3 regions of the Paenibacillus rhizovicinus genome follow, and region 2 is predicted to be linked to each of the others. Evidence: riboswitches for the same ligand, from Rfam matches in the RefSeq annotation. Region 2 holds a riboswitch; each other region holds the start of a gene.
What was found. Region 2 has a riboswitch for cyclic di-AMP ahead of GZH47_RS16060 (resuscitation-promoting factor). Riboswitches for the same ligand answer to the same signal wherever they lie in the genome.
Positions count from the first base shown of each region.

Region 1: linked by a shared signal. The riboswitch ahead of GZH47_RS11280 (hypothetical protein) and the one ahead of GZH47_RS16060 (resuscitation-promoting factor) in region 2 are both predicted to bind cyclic di-AMP.
Region 3: linked by a shared signal. The riboswitch ahead of GZH47_RS13140 (histidine kinase) and the one ahead of GZH47_RS16060 (resuscitation-promoting factor) in region 2 are both predicted to bind cyclic di-AMP.

Region 1 covers NZ_CP048286.1:2,478,283-2,482,494, forward strand. The annotation lists gene kdpA (potassium-transporting ATPase subunit KdpA) at 1-947, opposite strand, end outside; gene kdpF (K(+)-transporting ATPase subunit F) at 1,097-1,174, opposite strand; gene GZH47_RS11275 (hypothetical protein) at 1,324-1,869, opposite strand; gene GZH47_RS11280 (hypothetical protein) at 2,025-2,498, opposite strand; cyclic di-AMP (ydaO/yuaA leader) riboswitch at 2,605-2,773, opposite strand; gene GZH47_RS11285 (NADH:flavin oxidoreductase) at 3,070-4,182, shown strand; gene GZH47_RS11290 (hypothetical protein) at 4,179-4,212, opposite strand, start outside.
Region 2 covers NZ_CP048286.1:3,588,411-3,592,622, forward strand. The annotation lists gene rnmV (ribonuclease M5) at 1-167, opposite strand, end outside; gene GZH47_RS16060 (resuscitation-promoting factor) at 370-1,515, opposite strand; cyclic di-AMP (ydaO/yuaA leader) riboswitch at 1,752-1,960, opposite strand; gene GZH47_RS16065 (TatD family hydrolase) at 2,145-2,912, opposite strand; gene GZH47_RS16070 (HD domain-containing protein) at 2,934-4,212, opposite strand, start outside.
Region 3 covers NZ_CP048286.1:2,938,512-2,942,723, reverse strand. The annotation lists gene GZH47_RS13145 (DUF445 domain-containing protein) at 1-1,171, shown strand, start outside; cyclic di-AMP (ydaO/yuaA leader) riboswitch at 1,445-1,638, shown strand; gene GZH47_RS13140 (histidine kinase) at 1,816-4,152, shown strand.

The DNA.
Region 1 (4,212 bases), 1.1 Mb from region 2:
CCGTGAACGCCCATGGCATCCAATGCGCCGACGCCTTTGTATTCCGCGACGAACACGGTCACCAGCATGACCAGGAAGATGACGCTCATCGCGCCGAACACGGCCCAGCCTTGTTTCTTATTGCGGATCATCAGACCGAACGCGTAAATCAGCGCCGTAGGCAGCAGCATCATGCAAAGAATATGGACCAAATTCGTCAGCGCCGTCGGGTTCTCGAACGGATGCGCCGCATTGGTGCCCATCCAGCCGCCGCCGTTCGTGCCAAGATGCTTGATCGACTCGAGCGATGCAATGAGGCCGCGGGTTATCGTCTGTTCTCCCCCGTCCAGCGTCGAAGCGTGAACGGCGCCGAGCAGCGTTTGCGGTACCCCCTGAAACACCAGGAACAGCGCAACCAAGAAGGCAAGCGGCAGAAATACGCGCGTAATGGAACGAATGACGTCGACGTAGAAGTTGCCGAGGTCGTCCTTGCGGCCGATCAAGCCGCGAATGAAGGCAATCGCCACCGCGAAGCCCGTCGCCGCCGATGTAAACATCGAGAACGTAATCACCAGCAATTGCGACAGATACGATAATCCGTTCTCGCCGCTGTACGATTGCCAGTTCGTATTGGTCATGAACGATACCGCCGTATTGAACGCCTGACCTGCGGGCATATTTCCGATGCCGTCCGGGTTCAGCGGCAGATAACTCTGAAGGCGCAATACCAGATAACATAGAAGCAGCATGACAAAATTGGACAGCAGCACGGCGCTTAAGTAAGCGCGCCAGCCCATGGACTCTCCTTCGCGCACGCCCGCGATCCGGTAGAGCAGCCGCTCGATCGGACCGAATACCCGGTCCAGCCCCGTGCGTTCCTGCGCAAAGACTTTTACAAGATAGGTGCCGACCGGTTTGACCAGCAGCATGACGATCGCCAGCGTAATGGCGACTTGTACGAATCCCATAGCCATATTCAAATATCCTCCTCGTTATAGAAGCAGCCTTGCAAGGCGAAACGGCTGTCGCCCTCCTTCCGGCGGCGCGGAGCGTTTCGTTCCGGGGAAATACAAGCTTAAGGGTAAGCGGAAGCTTAGGCTTGCTTGTATTTCAAGGCTTAAAATTTCTCCGGTTTCACCAACACGAACCCGAGATAGATCAATAGCGCGATGGCGATAATTCCCATTGTGATCATGGCGTTTCCTCCTTCGGAAGCATCATCTTATGCGCGCTCGCAAAATTTCTTAAAACCCCAAAACAGTCCGAATACGATCGTCACCAAGACGACCATCGTAAAATCGTTCACCATCCGCGCAACCTCCTCCATAACCTCTCTCGCATTCGTTACGATTTTCCATAGACTGCCGTATTATGCGCGTCCAGCAGAAAAGCTACGCTCCCGGTTTGGGAATGCGTGATTTGATCGGCGCCAAGGCTCTTGTAGATCAGCCGGCCATTCGTTCGGCTTGTGATGACATGCACCGTCCGATCGGTCCACTGGCGCACCATGCGCAAATATCTGCAGCAGAGCGACAGGCTGCTTTCGAACAGAAACACCTTGCCGACGGGAAAATCCGGCGACTGCCATTCATCCGCATCGATCGTATTGACCAGCAGGATGGACCTTGCTCCGAGCTTGGAGAGCCGCTGCCGCTCGGCGGCGCTGTTCGTTACGGCCGTGAACGGCACGCCCTTCGCCATCAGCTGCTTGATGAAATGTTCGCCGGCCTTCGTTAAGGACGGGACTACGATCGTTTCCGGCGCCGATGCCGATGCCGATGTCTGAGTCTGCGTCGATGTCTGGATCTGTGTCTGTTGCGATGTCGATATCTGTGTCTGTGGCGATGTCGGCGCCCATGCCGGGCTCGTTTCAAGCTCTTGTCCGTTCACGCTTCTGCCTCCTGTCCCTCGCTCTCGCGTTTGCCTAAAGTCATCTTAATCCCGTTTCCCATAAATTCGGGGTAAAGAGATTCCGCTCCAGGTGTAAAAAAAACATAAAAATGAGGCTCTTTCCCTCCCCGTGCCGCCAATCCGCTGCCGCCGAATCAGAAAATGACGTACGCTTCGGCATGCCGGAAGCAGTACGCCGGATCGCCAAAGCTAGCGGGAAGCGGTCCCGCGGCTCCCGTCCCGGATCTGAACGCGCTGCCCGACGCCAGCGCTTGAAGCGCCATCAGAAACGCCGCGGTCCGCGCGTTCCCCCAGCTCTCTTGCTTGAGCAGCGCCTCGCGCAGCCCTTCGGCCAGCGTCGCGCGCTTCACCCGCTGAAAGGCGCATGCCCACTGAACGAAATCCCCCTTCAAGCGGCATTCGCGAAAGACGCCGGCACCCCAGTCGCCTTCCGCCGCGCTTAGCTTCACCATGCCGCAGCAATCGCCGCTGCCGCATCCGGGAACGAGCAGCCGCGCCGCCTCGCCGTCGAACCGGAAGCACTCGACTCTCGCAATCCTCGTGCTATCCATGCGTTCTTGCAGGAAAACCTTCGTCCGTCCATTCTGTTCCGCTTGCGCAGCCTGCATGTCCCTTCACTCCTCTTGGAAAATAAAAAAGCCGAGAGGAAGAGAAATCTCCGCTCCCGGCTTCGCGGGCAGCACAAAGAAACAAGTGCCGCCGCGCATTTGCCTGATTGTCTCTCTTGGTCCGCTTACGAGGTTAGCTGCCCTATTCGGGCTAGAGAGCGCCCTGCCCGGACAAGCCATGCCTGCCCGCGATTCACCCCTGGGCGGACGCCGGCAATCGGCGCCTCCCGCGGTTCCCCCGTTCCCCTTCGAAAGGGATTCAGCGATATTGGAATGGATACCATTCATTTGTTGATACTAATCGTAGTCCCGTCCTCAGGAATTGTAAAAAGCGGCCTGATGTCCGCAAACGGGCTTCTCGCCGAAAAATCGCAATGAAAACGCGCGCATCCGTTTATTTCGCGGAAAGTGCTGCCAATTTCTTCGGCATGCTTCTATTTGCTAAGCCGCTGACAAGCCCGACGTTCCTAAGCCGACTAGTTCTATTGAATTTAACGATTTATAGGGGTACATTGAAGGTGTACAACTGCAGCGCAGACGATGCCCGAATAACTTGCAGGGAGGAATTATTATGAGCACGAATTCCGTTAAAGCATTATTCCAGCCTTTCCGTTCGGACAAATTGACGCTCGACAATCGCATCGTCATGGCCCCCATGACGCGAGGCTTCTCGCCCGGCGGCGTACCCGGCGAGGACGTGGCGGCCTACTATAAGCGCCGTGCCGAGAACGGCGTCGGCCTGATCGTCACGGAAGGCACCTTGATCAATCATCCCGCGGCAGGCGCAAGCACGAAGTGGCCGCATTTCTTCGGCACGAACGCCTTGGAGGGCTGGTCCGGCGTCGTTAAGGCCGTTCACGAAGCCGGCGGCAAAATCCTTCCGCAGCTGTGGCATATCGGCTTGACGCGCAAGCCCGGCACCGGCACGAATCCGGAAGCGCCGTCGGTCGGTCCTTCCGGGCTCAACCTGGCCGGCGAACAAGTGGGCGACCCGCTCACCGAAGCGGAAATCGCCGATCTGATCGCTGCTTATGCTCAGGCGGCGGCCGATGCCAAACGGCTCGGCTTCGACGGCATCGAGCTGCATGGCGCCCACGGGTACCTGATCGACCAATTCTTCTGGGGCGTGACGAACGTTCGAACGGACCGCTACGGCGGCGACCTCGTGAAACGGACCCGCTTCGCGACGGAAGTCGTCGAAGCATGCAGACGCGCCGTCGGATCGGAGTTTCCGATCATCATGCGCTTCTCCCAATGGAAGGACGGCGCCTATGACGCGAAGCTCGCGGAATCGCCGGATGAATTAAGCCGCTTCCTGCAGCCGCTGGTCGACGCCGGCGTCGATGTCTTCCACTGCTCGACGCGCCGTTTCTGGGAGCCCGCGTTCGCGGACGGAGAGGACTTGAATTTGGCAGGCTGGACGAAGAAGCTGACGGGCAAACCGACGATCACCGTCGGCTCGGTCGGACTCGATCTCGAGTTCACGCGTCTGTTCAAAGAGAAGAAAGGCGCCGAAGCGGTCAGCATCGACGGCTTGCTGGAACGGCTCGATCGCGGCGAATTCGACCTCGTCGCCATCGGCAGAGCCTTGCTGAACGATCCCGCATGGGCGAAGAAAATCAAAGAAGGACGCCAGGATGAACTGCGTCCGTTCACGCCGGAAGCGACGCAAACGCTGTATTAAACCACATGAATCAGGCTGTTCTCGATCTTG
Region 2 (4,212 bases):
GGATCCGTGAATATAATAACGCCCCGCCGCTGCTGCGCCAGCTCGATTCGTTTCAGCACGGCCTCGCCGATAGCGGAACCGCCTGTTTCAATCGTCTCGGCCGCAACGGCACGCTTGATGGCCACCGTATCGTCCTTGCCTTCGACGACAATGATTTCCTTGATCATGGACGCCCATACCTTCCTTTCAAACCAAACATTCGAATCAGACAAACATGCAAAAAGAAGAGGCAGCGCCTCTCCTTATCATGGCATATTTAAGCATGAATTACGATATGAATGAAGAAGAAACGGTTATCGCTGCCTTTGCATACAGCGCAGCCTGTTCCTTCCTCACAGAGCTAATCAAATGACTGCACGAACCGGGTTTCTATAGAGACTCCGGCTTTTTCGGTCCCAGCACGTATACCGTGTAGCCCCGTTTCCGTCCGAAGCGATTCGCATAAGACTCGCTCTCGAAATACACGTCGATCTTATTGCCTTTGACGGCACTGCCCGTATCTTCAGCCCGGCGGAAGCCTATGCCTTCAATATAGACCCACCAGCCGATAGGAATGATCTTCGGATCGACTGCAATCGTACGACCTTCCGTAACATACGTACCCGATGCGGTAATGCCGTATTCCGGATGGCCCTTCGCTTTGCCCGTCGATGCAACGCCGGCAGAGTAAGCCGTCAGCGTGACGTTCTTAATCACTCTCTTCGCGCTGAACGTAACGCCCCGCTTCGTCATCGTGGACGATTGGGACTTGGCGGACAGCACAGCTACTTTCGGCTCGGGTTTCTTCGTTCCGACCGAGACCACCTGATTCACCGCCGGCTGCGGCGTCAGTTTCTCGACGAGCGATTGCGAAACGAGTACGCCGTCGGCAAAGACCGTCTCGTAACGTTTGACGACTTTACCTTGCTTGCCCGGCTGGACAAGCTTTTGTTTTCCGAGCTCGAGTTTCTCGTCGTTCTTCTTCACGACCGTGAATGGAACGTCGTAAGTCGTCTCGGAGTATTTTTTGTCGATCCGCGTGACCGTGATGGTCATATTGGGTTCTAGCGCAGCCGTTAGCGAAGGGAATACCTTATCTTGACCGCGAACCTCTATATCAGCCTGATCGATCGCCGCCTGTACAGTTCTCTCTGTCGTGTACAACGTCTTTGCTTTGCCATCAGCCTTAACAACAAGCGGTACCGCCTGATCGATGATGATCCGGTCGCCGTCGCTTATTCCGCCATCCAGCGGCATCGACACCTTATCGTGCGTGCCAATAGTTATGGCTTGTTCATCCAGTAGGCGTTGAAGGACCCATTGTTTCGTGGAGACAATGGTTTCTCGTCCATTCAATACTACGGAGACATGCTTGTCAGCCGTTCCGTACAACAACACCAAAAACATGAAAGTCATAGCGATTGAGATCATGGCGCTTAGCACAATTAAACGCACGTTCTCATGCTTCCATCGCAATGCGAAAGACATGCTGGATGATCGTTTCCCATGGGTGTCCTTAAGCTGGAGTGCTCCCACTTCTTCGGTCCTCCTTACATAGCCCCGCCGCCTTGTTATGCATGATAATAGACGCGACTATAAAGTATTAGCGTGCTTAGCACGCATTTTCCATATTCCTCCCCGGCTTGCGACCTCCACGATACACCCTATGTCGTCAGTTTACGCATTATTCAAACAAAAAGAAGCCCGACGACAGAGGATCTGTTTCGTGGCTTCCATTAGAAAATGGGAGCATGGATTGCATGCACGAGGTTGATCTCTCTTATAGACGCTTGCGAGGTTAGCTGTCGGATTCGGGCGTGAGAGTCGCCCTATTCGCTCGGGAAGCGAAAACTTCATGCATCCCACTGCGAAATTCACCCCAAGAAGATTTTCAATGTCTCTGCTGTCCGCTATGATACGAACAGTTTCAACAATTGGTTCCCCCGCTCTCCGTTTGCCGGAGATTAAGCGATTAATTGGAAAACGAATACATCTTTTGTAGCTCTGAAATGAATGATACAGTCTAGCGCTGCACATTGTAAAGAACTGATTAATGACGATTTTAGTGAATTCCAAGGAAAAATCCGTGAAAATCAAGCGATTTTCTGATCAAAAATCATTTTTATCACCGGATTTCTCCTAAATGCTTACTTTCAGTCTCGTTTTCATGAGATTCCAAAACATCTCTTTGCATTTTCGCTCGTAATTTCCCCAATTTCTTCTAAAGATTTGCTTAAAATATCCGCCATCGTATTTGCTACAAGACGGACGAAAGCCGATTCATTTCGCTTTCCGCGATGGGGATGAGGAGCCAGATAAGGGGCATCGGTTTCGATCAGCAGCCGGTCCAGCGGCACCTTAGCCATGACCTCTTTCGGTACCCTCGCATTCTGAAATGTAAGCGGTCCCCCGAAGGAAATATAGAAGTTCATATCGAGGCATTGTTTCGCCGTTTCCCAGCTGCCGGAATAGCAATGCATCACCCCGCCAACTTCGCTGGCTCCCTCCTCCCGGAGAATCCGCACGACATCTTCATGCGCGTCGCGGTTATGAATGACGATTGGCTTGCGTTTCTCTTTGGCAAGAGCGATCTGCTGCCGGAAAACGCGCTGCTGAACGTCCTTCGGCGACGTATCCCAATGATAATCGAGACCGATTTCACCGATGGCCACGACCTTGGGATGATCGCATAATGAAGCGATCCAGTCCAGATCCTCCGGCTGCATATCAATGCTGTCGACGGGATGCCAACCGATGGCTGCATAGATGAATGGATACTTCTCGGCAAGCGCGATCGTCGTAGGGATGGTCTCCCGGTTAAAGCCGACATTGATCAGCTTCTGTACGCCGTCTGCTAATGCTCTTTCAATAACCTCTTCGCGATCTTCGTCGAATTTATGCGAGTCTAAATGCGTATGCGTGTCGATTAACATAACGTTGAACGTAACCCCTTTCTACATTAAAGCAAATAATTCGCGTATATTCGCGGGCAGCCGGTGCGCTGATTCAAGCAGCGGCTCTTCCGGGTAATACAAGTGATACTTCCCTTGATGGATGCCTGTAATGGAGCGGACAATATCGGAACGTCGAGAGATTTCCGACAAATGGTCCTCTCCCGACAGCAGCAGAATCGGCGGTTTTTCTTCTTTATCCGCACGCTTCGTCGAGCCCGGACGATAAACATGGTAGGGCATGTCATACGGAAAGTCAATTTCCAGGTGATATTCCGGATGGAGGCCAATGGCGCTGAACTGGTTTCGGATTTCCTGCCACAGCTTCTCGTCCGGCTGATCCATCGTAATGTACTTGTAGAGCCTGCGGTCTAAGAAGCGATGGCATAAGTCAGACAGCACGGCGTCCGCTTCGTTTGCCCATGCGGAGAAGGCGGTCTGAACAAGCGCTTCGTCAAGCGCCAGGTAATCTCTAATATCGATTGTCCCGGAAATCAGCTTCTCGAGCGGTGACATCATCCATTTGAAGGTATAGCCACCCCCGTGAAGTTCCTTGGCCCTGCGAAATATTTGCCTGAGGATAATTTCCGAGCTTCGCGTCACCGGGTGAAAATAAACCTGCCAATACATTTGATAACGAGACATGAGATAGTCCTCGACGGCGTGCATCCCGCTTTCCTTGACGACGATCCGTCCCTGATGCGGCCTTAGAACCCGCAATATCCGCTCCAAATCAAAGGTACCGTAATTAACCCCCGTGAAATAAGCATCCCGAAGCAAATAATCCATGCGGTCCGCATCCATTTGACTCGATACTAAGGAGACTACGATCGGTTCATGATAGGTTTTGCAGATCACCGCAGCGACCCGTTCGGGGTACGAAGGATCGAATTGACGAAGGACTTGATTGATCTCGGTATCTTCGAGTAGAATACGGCAGGTCCAAGATTCATGGTGCGCGTCAAACACGTCTTCAATAGAATGGGAGAACGGGCCATGTCCGATATCATGAAGCAGCGAGGCGCATAGGGCGACGAGCTTTTCTTCTTTCGGCCAGCCGGCGTAACCGCTTCGCTCGAATTGGGAAATAATTTTTCGGGTTATTTCGTAAACGCCGAGAGAATGAGAGAATCGGCTGTGCTCGGCTCCGTGAAAAGTCAGATACGAAGTTCCCAATTGCCGGATACGGCGCAAGCGTTGGAATTCACGCGTATTGATTAAATCCCAGATCAACTGATCTTGCACATAAATGTATTTGTGAACCGGATCCTTGAATACTTTT
Region 3 (4,212 bases), 650 kb from region 2:
CGGCGGGGGACTCGGGCTGCTGCACGCGGGTTTTGAAGCCGGCGTCATCGGGGGGCTTGCGGACTGGTTTGCGGTGACGGCGCTGTTCCGCCATCCGCTGGGCATTCCGATTCCGCATACGGCGCTGCTGCCGCGCAATCGGAAGAAGATGTCCGAGGGCATCGTGCGCGTGCTGGAGGACCGGCTGCTTGCCAAAGAGAGCATGCTCGAGAAGCTGAAGCAGTTCGAACTGATGGGGCAGCTGCTGCCCGCCGTCCGCGGCGCGCTGCATTCGGCGGTGCACAGTGAACGGCTTCCGCATCTATTGGAAGGCGTGGTTCGCAGCGTCGACGCGGAACGCTTCGTTCCGATGCTGGCCGGAGAGATTCAGGCGGCCGTGCGGCGGATCGATCTCGAGGCCGCGCTTCGCAGCTTCCTGCGGAAGGCGGAGGAGAACGGCATGGACGAACGGATGCTCGACATGCTGTTAGAACGCGCGGAAACGTGGGTTGCCACGGAAGGCATGCGCCGCGAGCTCGGCAGCGCGGTCATGACGCTCATTAAAGGGCTGAACCTGGGCGGCCTGATGGCGTTCGCGGTCAATGCGTTCGTCGGCTACCTGGAAGAGGATAAGCTCGGAACGATGCTGCAGTCGTTCATCCTTGCCAAGATCAATGAGCTGAAGATCCCGGACACGCAGCGCCGGCTTGTCGTCATGAGCAAGCTGCGCGAAGCGCTGGACCTGCTGATTACGCAATTGGCGGCATCCGGCCAGCTTGACGCCATGCGCGACGAGCTGCTGAACGCTTTCGATATTGAAGGCGAGCTGTACAAGCTGGTTGAGCTCCTGCGGGAGAAGGGAATCGACTTCCTGCACGGCGAAGCTTTTACGACGACGACATGGCCTTTTATTGAAGGGTTGATGAACCGGTTCGAAGAGAACGAAGCGCTGGTCGACGATGCCGAGCAATGGCTCAAGGGCCAGGCCGCGGCGCTGATCGAGCGCAATCATGTGCGGATCGGCTCCTTCGTCAGGGAGAACCTGGACCGTCTCGACAACGACCAGCTCGTCGAACTGATCGAAGACAAGGTCGGGCAGGATTTGCAGTGGATCCGCGTGAACGGTGCGCTATGTGGCTTCCTGATCGGCCTGCTGCTGCGGGGCATCGAGATGGCGACCGGAAATGTCTAATCTAGTGTACGTGGAAGGCCGAAGCGGATGCGTGCAGCCGGATTCCTTGATCATTTGGCAGGGAATAGGCGAATGCGGCGTTGATCGGCCTCCGCTGCTGTCCGATTTTGCGAAAAACAGCCATATAGTGAGGATGCGGGAGGATGCTGGAGATCGCTTCATTTGTAAGCGTTATATCTGGCACGGTTGACTGCATACGCGAGCGGAGTGCGTACGAACTTCCTTTACAAAAGGCGACGGCAAGCGTAACATACGATTCGTGCTTAAACGATGTAATTGATCACGCTGAATTTCCGAGCAGTGGAAAACGGGGGAACCAATGGCATGCCAAGTATCTGAAGATCTTCTTCGGAGCTTGCGCCTGGGGTGAATCCTGAGCAAGGCAGCCGCGGCCGCCAAGCTCGGGTAGGGCAGCTCTCAAGTCCGAATCCGACAGCTAACCTCGTAAGCGATCCGAGAGAGGCGACGAATGTGCGTGCAAATGGACACTTTTTTATATCTGTGCCAAGAAGCCGCGAGGGGCGTTCCTCTAGATAGAGGCCGTTTTTCGTTGGCTTCTTTTTGATGTTCGTTTTCATATGGAGCATAAGTTTCAAGGAAGAATGTAAATTTATAGGTATAGGGCAGGAAAGGGGCTTGTTGTTATGGCCGGCTACCGGCGTAAAACTCCGGAGGAATTGTTATTATCCATTTCTAAAATCCATCGCGGACGACTAAAAATCTATATCGGCGCCGTCAGCGGCTCCGGAAAAACCTATCATATGCTGCGCGAGGGGCAAGCGCTCAAGCAGCAGGGGATCGAGGTAGTCGTGTGCGCCGTTTCGACGATGCGCCGTCCGGAAACCGTTGAACAGCTCGCGGATTTAGAGCGTATTCCGAGCATCCATTGGATGAAAGGCGACGTGGAAAAGAAGGATTTGAATTTGGATGCGATCGTGGAACGCAATCCGGAAGTGCTGCTCGTGGATTCGCTGGCGCATGAGAACCGTCCGGATGCGAAATTTCCGACCCGGCGTGAGGATATCCGGTATTTGCTGAGCCTTGGCATCAGCGTCATCACGACAGTCAACGTCTACGAGCTGGAAGGCGTGACGGAGCAAGCCCAGAAGCTGACCGGCATTGCGCCGGAATGCACCGTGCCCGCCGATTTGCTGGAGCTTGCGGACGAGGTGCGCCTTATCGACGTGTCGCCGGAGACGATATTGAATCGGCTCAGCGAAGGCCGGCTGAACAACGTGAAGGACCCGGAACTGCTGAAGCGCGGCAATGTCGGCAAGCTGCGGGAATTGACCCTGCGCCTGGTGGCGGAGGGCGTGAACGAGTCGCTGGAGAAATACCGCGAGGAACAAGGCTTTATCGGTCCTTCCGGGGCATCCGAGCGCATCTTGGTCGCGGCGCAGTACCATATTAATGGTTCGATCTACATTCGGCGCGGGCAGCAAATTGCCAAGCGTCTCGGGGGCGATCTGCAAGTCGTCGTCTTCACCGACACCAGCCAGGAACCGACCAAGGAGCGGGAAGCGTTCAAGAAGTCGATCCTGAAGCTGGTCGAGAAGATCGACGCGGGTTTCCGCGAAATCGCGATCTCGGGCCGCAAGCAAGTGCCGCGGGCGTTGATCCGTTACGCGATGCTGATTAACGCGACCCGGATCGTCATGGGCCATTCCAAACAGACTCGAACGGAAGAGCTGCGTCAGGGCTCTATCGCGCGCGCCCTGTTGAAACAGACGCGCAATATCGATGTGTTCTTCATGGCCGACCGTGCGGAGCATGAGGGCGAGCGGGTGCTGCCGGTGAAACGCGCGGTGTCGAAACCGCCTTCCGAGCCTTACCGCCGTTTGAGCGAGCAGGAAGTCGAGAAGAAGATCGAAAGCATCCGGCGCGGCACGTTCAAGGTGTACGTTGGCGCGGCGCCGGGAGCGGGGAAAACCTATATGATGCTGCGCGAAGGCAATGATTTGCTTCGCAAGGACATCGATGTCGTCATCGGTTACGTGGATACGCATGGCCGGGCGGATACGGACGCTCAGGTCGGCCGGTTGACGGCTATTCCGCGGATTGAAGCCGGGGAGCGGGGGACCGAAGAAATGGACGTTGCAGCCATCATCGCCCGCAACCCCGAGGTGGTGCTGATCGACGATCTGGCGCACGCCAACGTCCCGGGCAGCCGCAACAAGCGCCGTTATGAAGATATTCGCGAAATCCTGGATGCTGGCATCTCGGTCATTTCGACGATGAACGTGCAGCATCTGGAGAGCTTGAAGGACGCCGTGGAACATATTACGGGGACGATCGTGAGTGAAACGGTGCCGGATCAATTTCTCCGTCTGGCGGACGAAATCGAGCTGATCGACGTTGCGCCAAGCGCGCTGCAGGAGCGTATGCGGGACGGATTGATCTACAAGGCGGAAGATGTGGAAGGCGCGCTTGCCGGCTTCTTCAAGACCGGCAATCTGATCGCGCTCCGCGAGCTTGCGCTGCGGGAGATCGCCGACGATGTGGATGAGCGCTTGGAGTCGTGGGAACGCCACGGTTCGCTGCGCGGTCCTTGGCGCCGGCACGAGTCCATCTTCGTCGCGGTCACGACGGGCAAGAACGCGGAACGCCTCATTCGCCGCGGCTTCCGTATCGCTTACCGCCTGAAGGCCGATTGGCATGTGCATTACGTGCGTCCCGAAGGGGAACGCTCGGCTGCCTGCGATCAGCGGATCGAGGAGATCAAGGATCTCGTCGACCGGCTCGGAGGGACGTTCGAAGCGGAGCAGGGCGTTACCGCGAACCGGATTCCGGATGCGCTGCTTGCGAAGGCGAACGGGCTGAAGAGCACGCAGATGATTCTGGGACAGTCGGGCCGCGGTTTCTGGAGCCGGTTGAAGCAGAAACCGGTCATTGATACGATTTTGCGCGAAGGCCGTCATATGGATGTCTTGGTCGTGGCGGACTTTAATCCGAATATGGCATTAGGGGAAGAAGAAGAGTAGTAGAAGATAGGCGTTGGAACGTTAGGCGTCCGGTTCTGCAGCGAGCGTGCTGCGGATCGG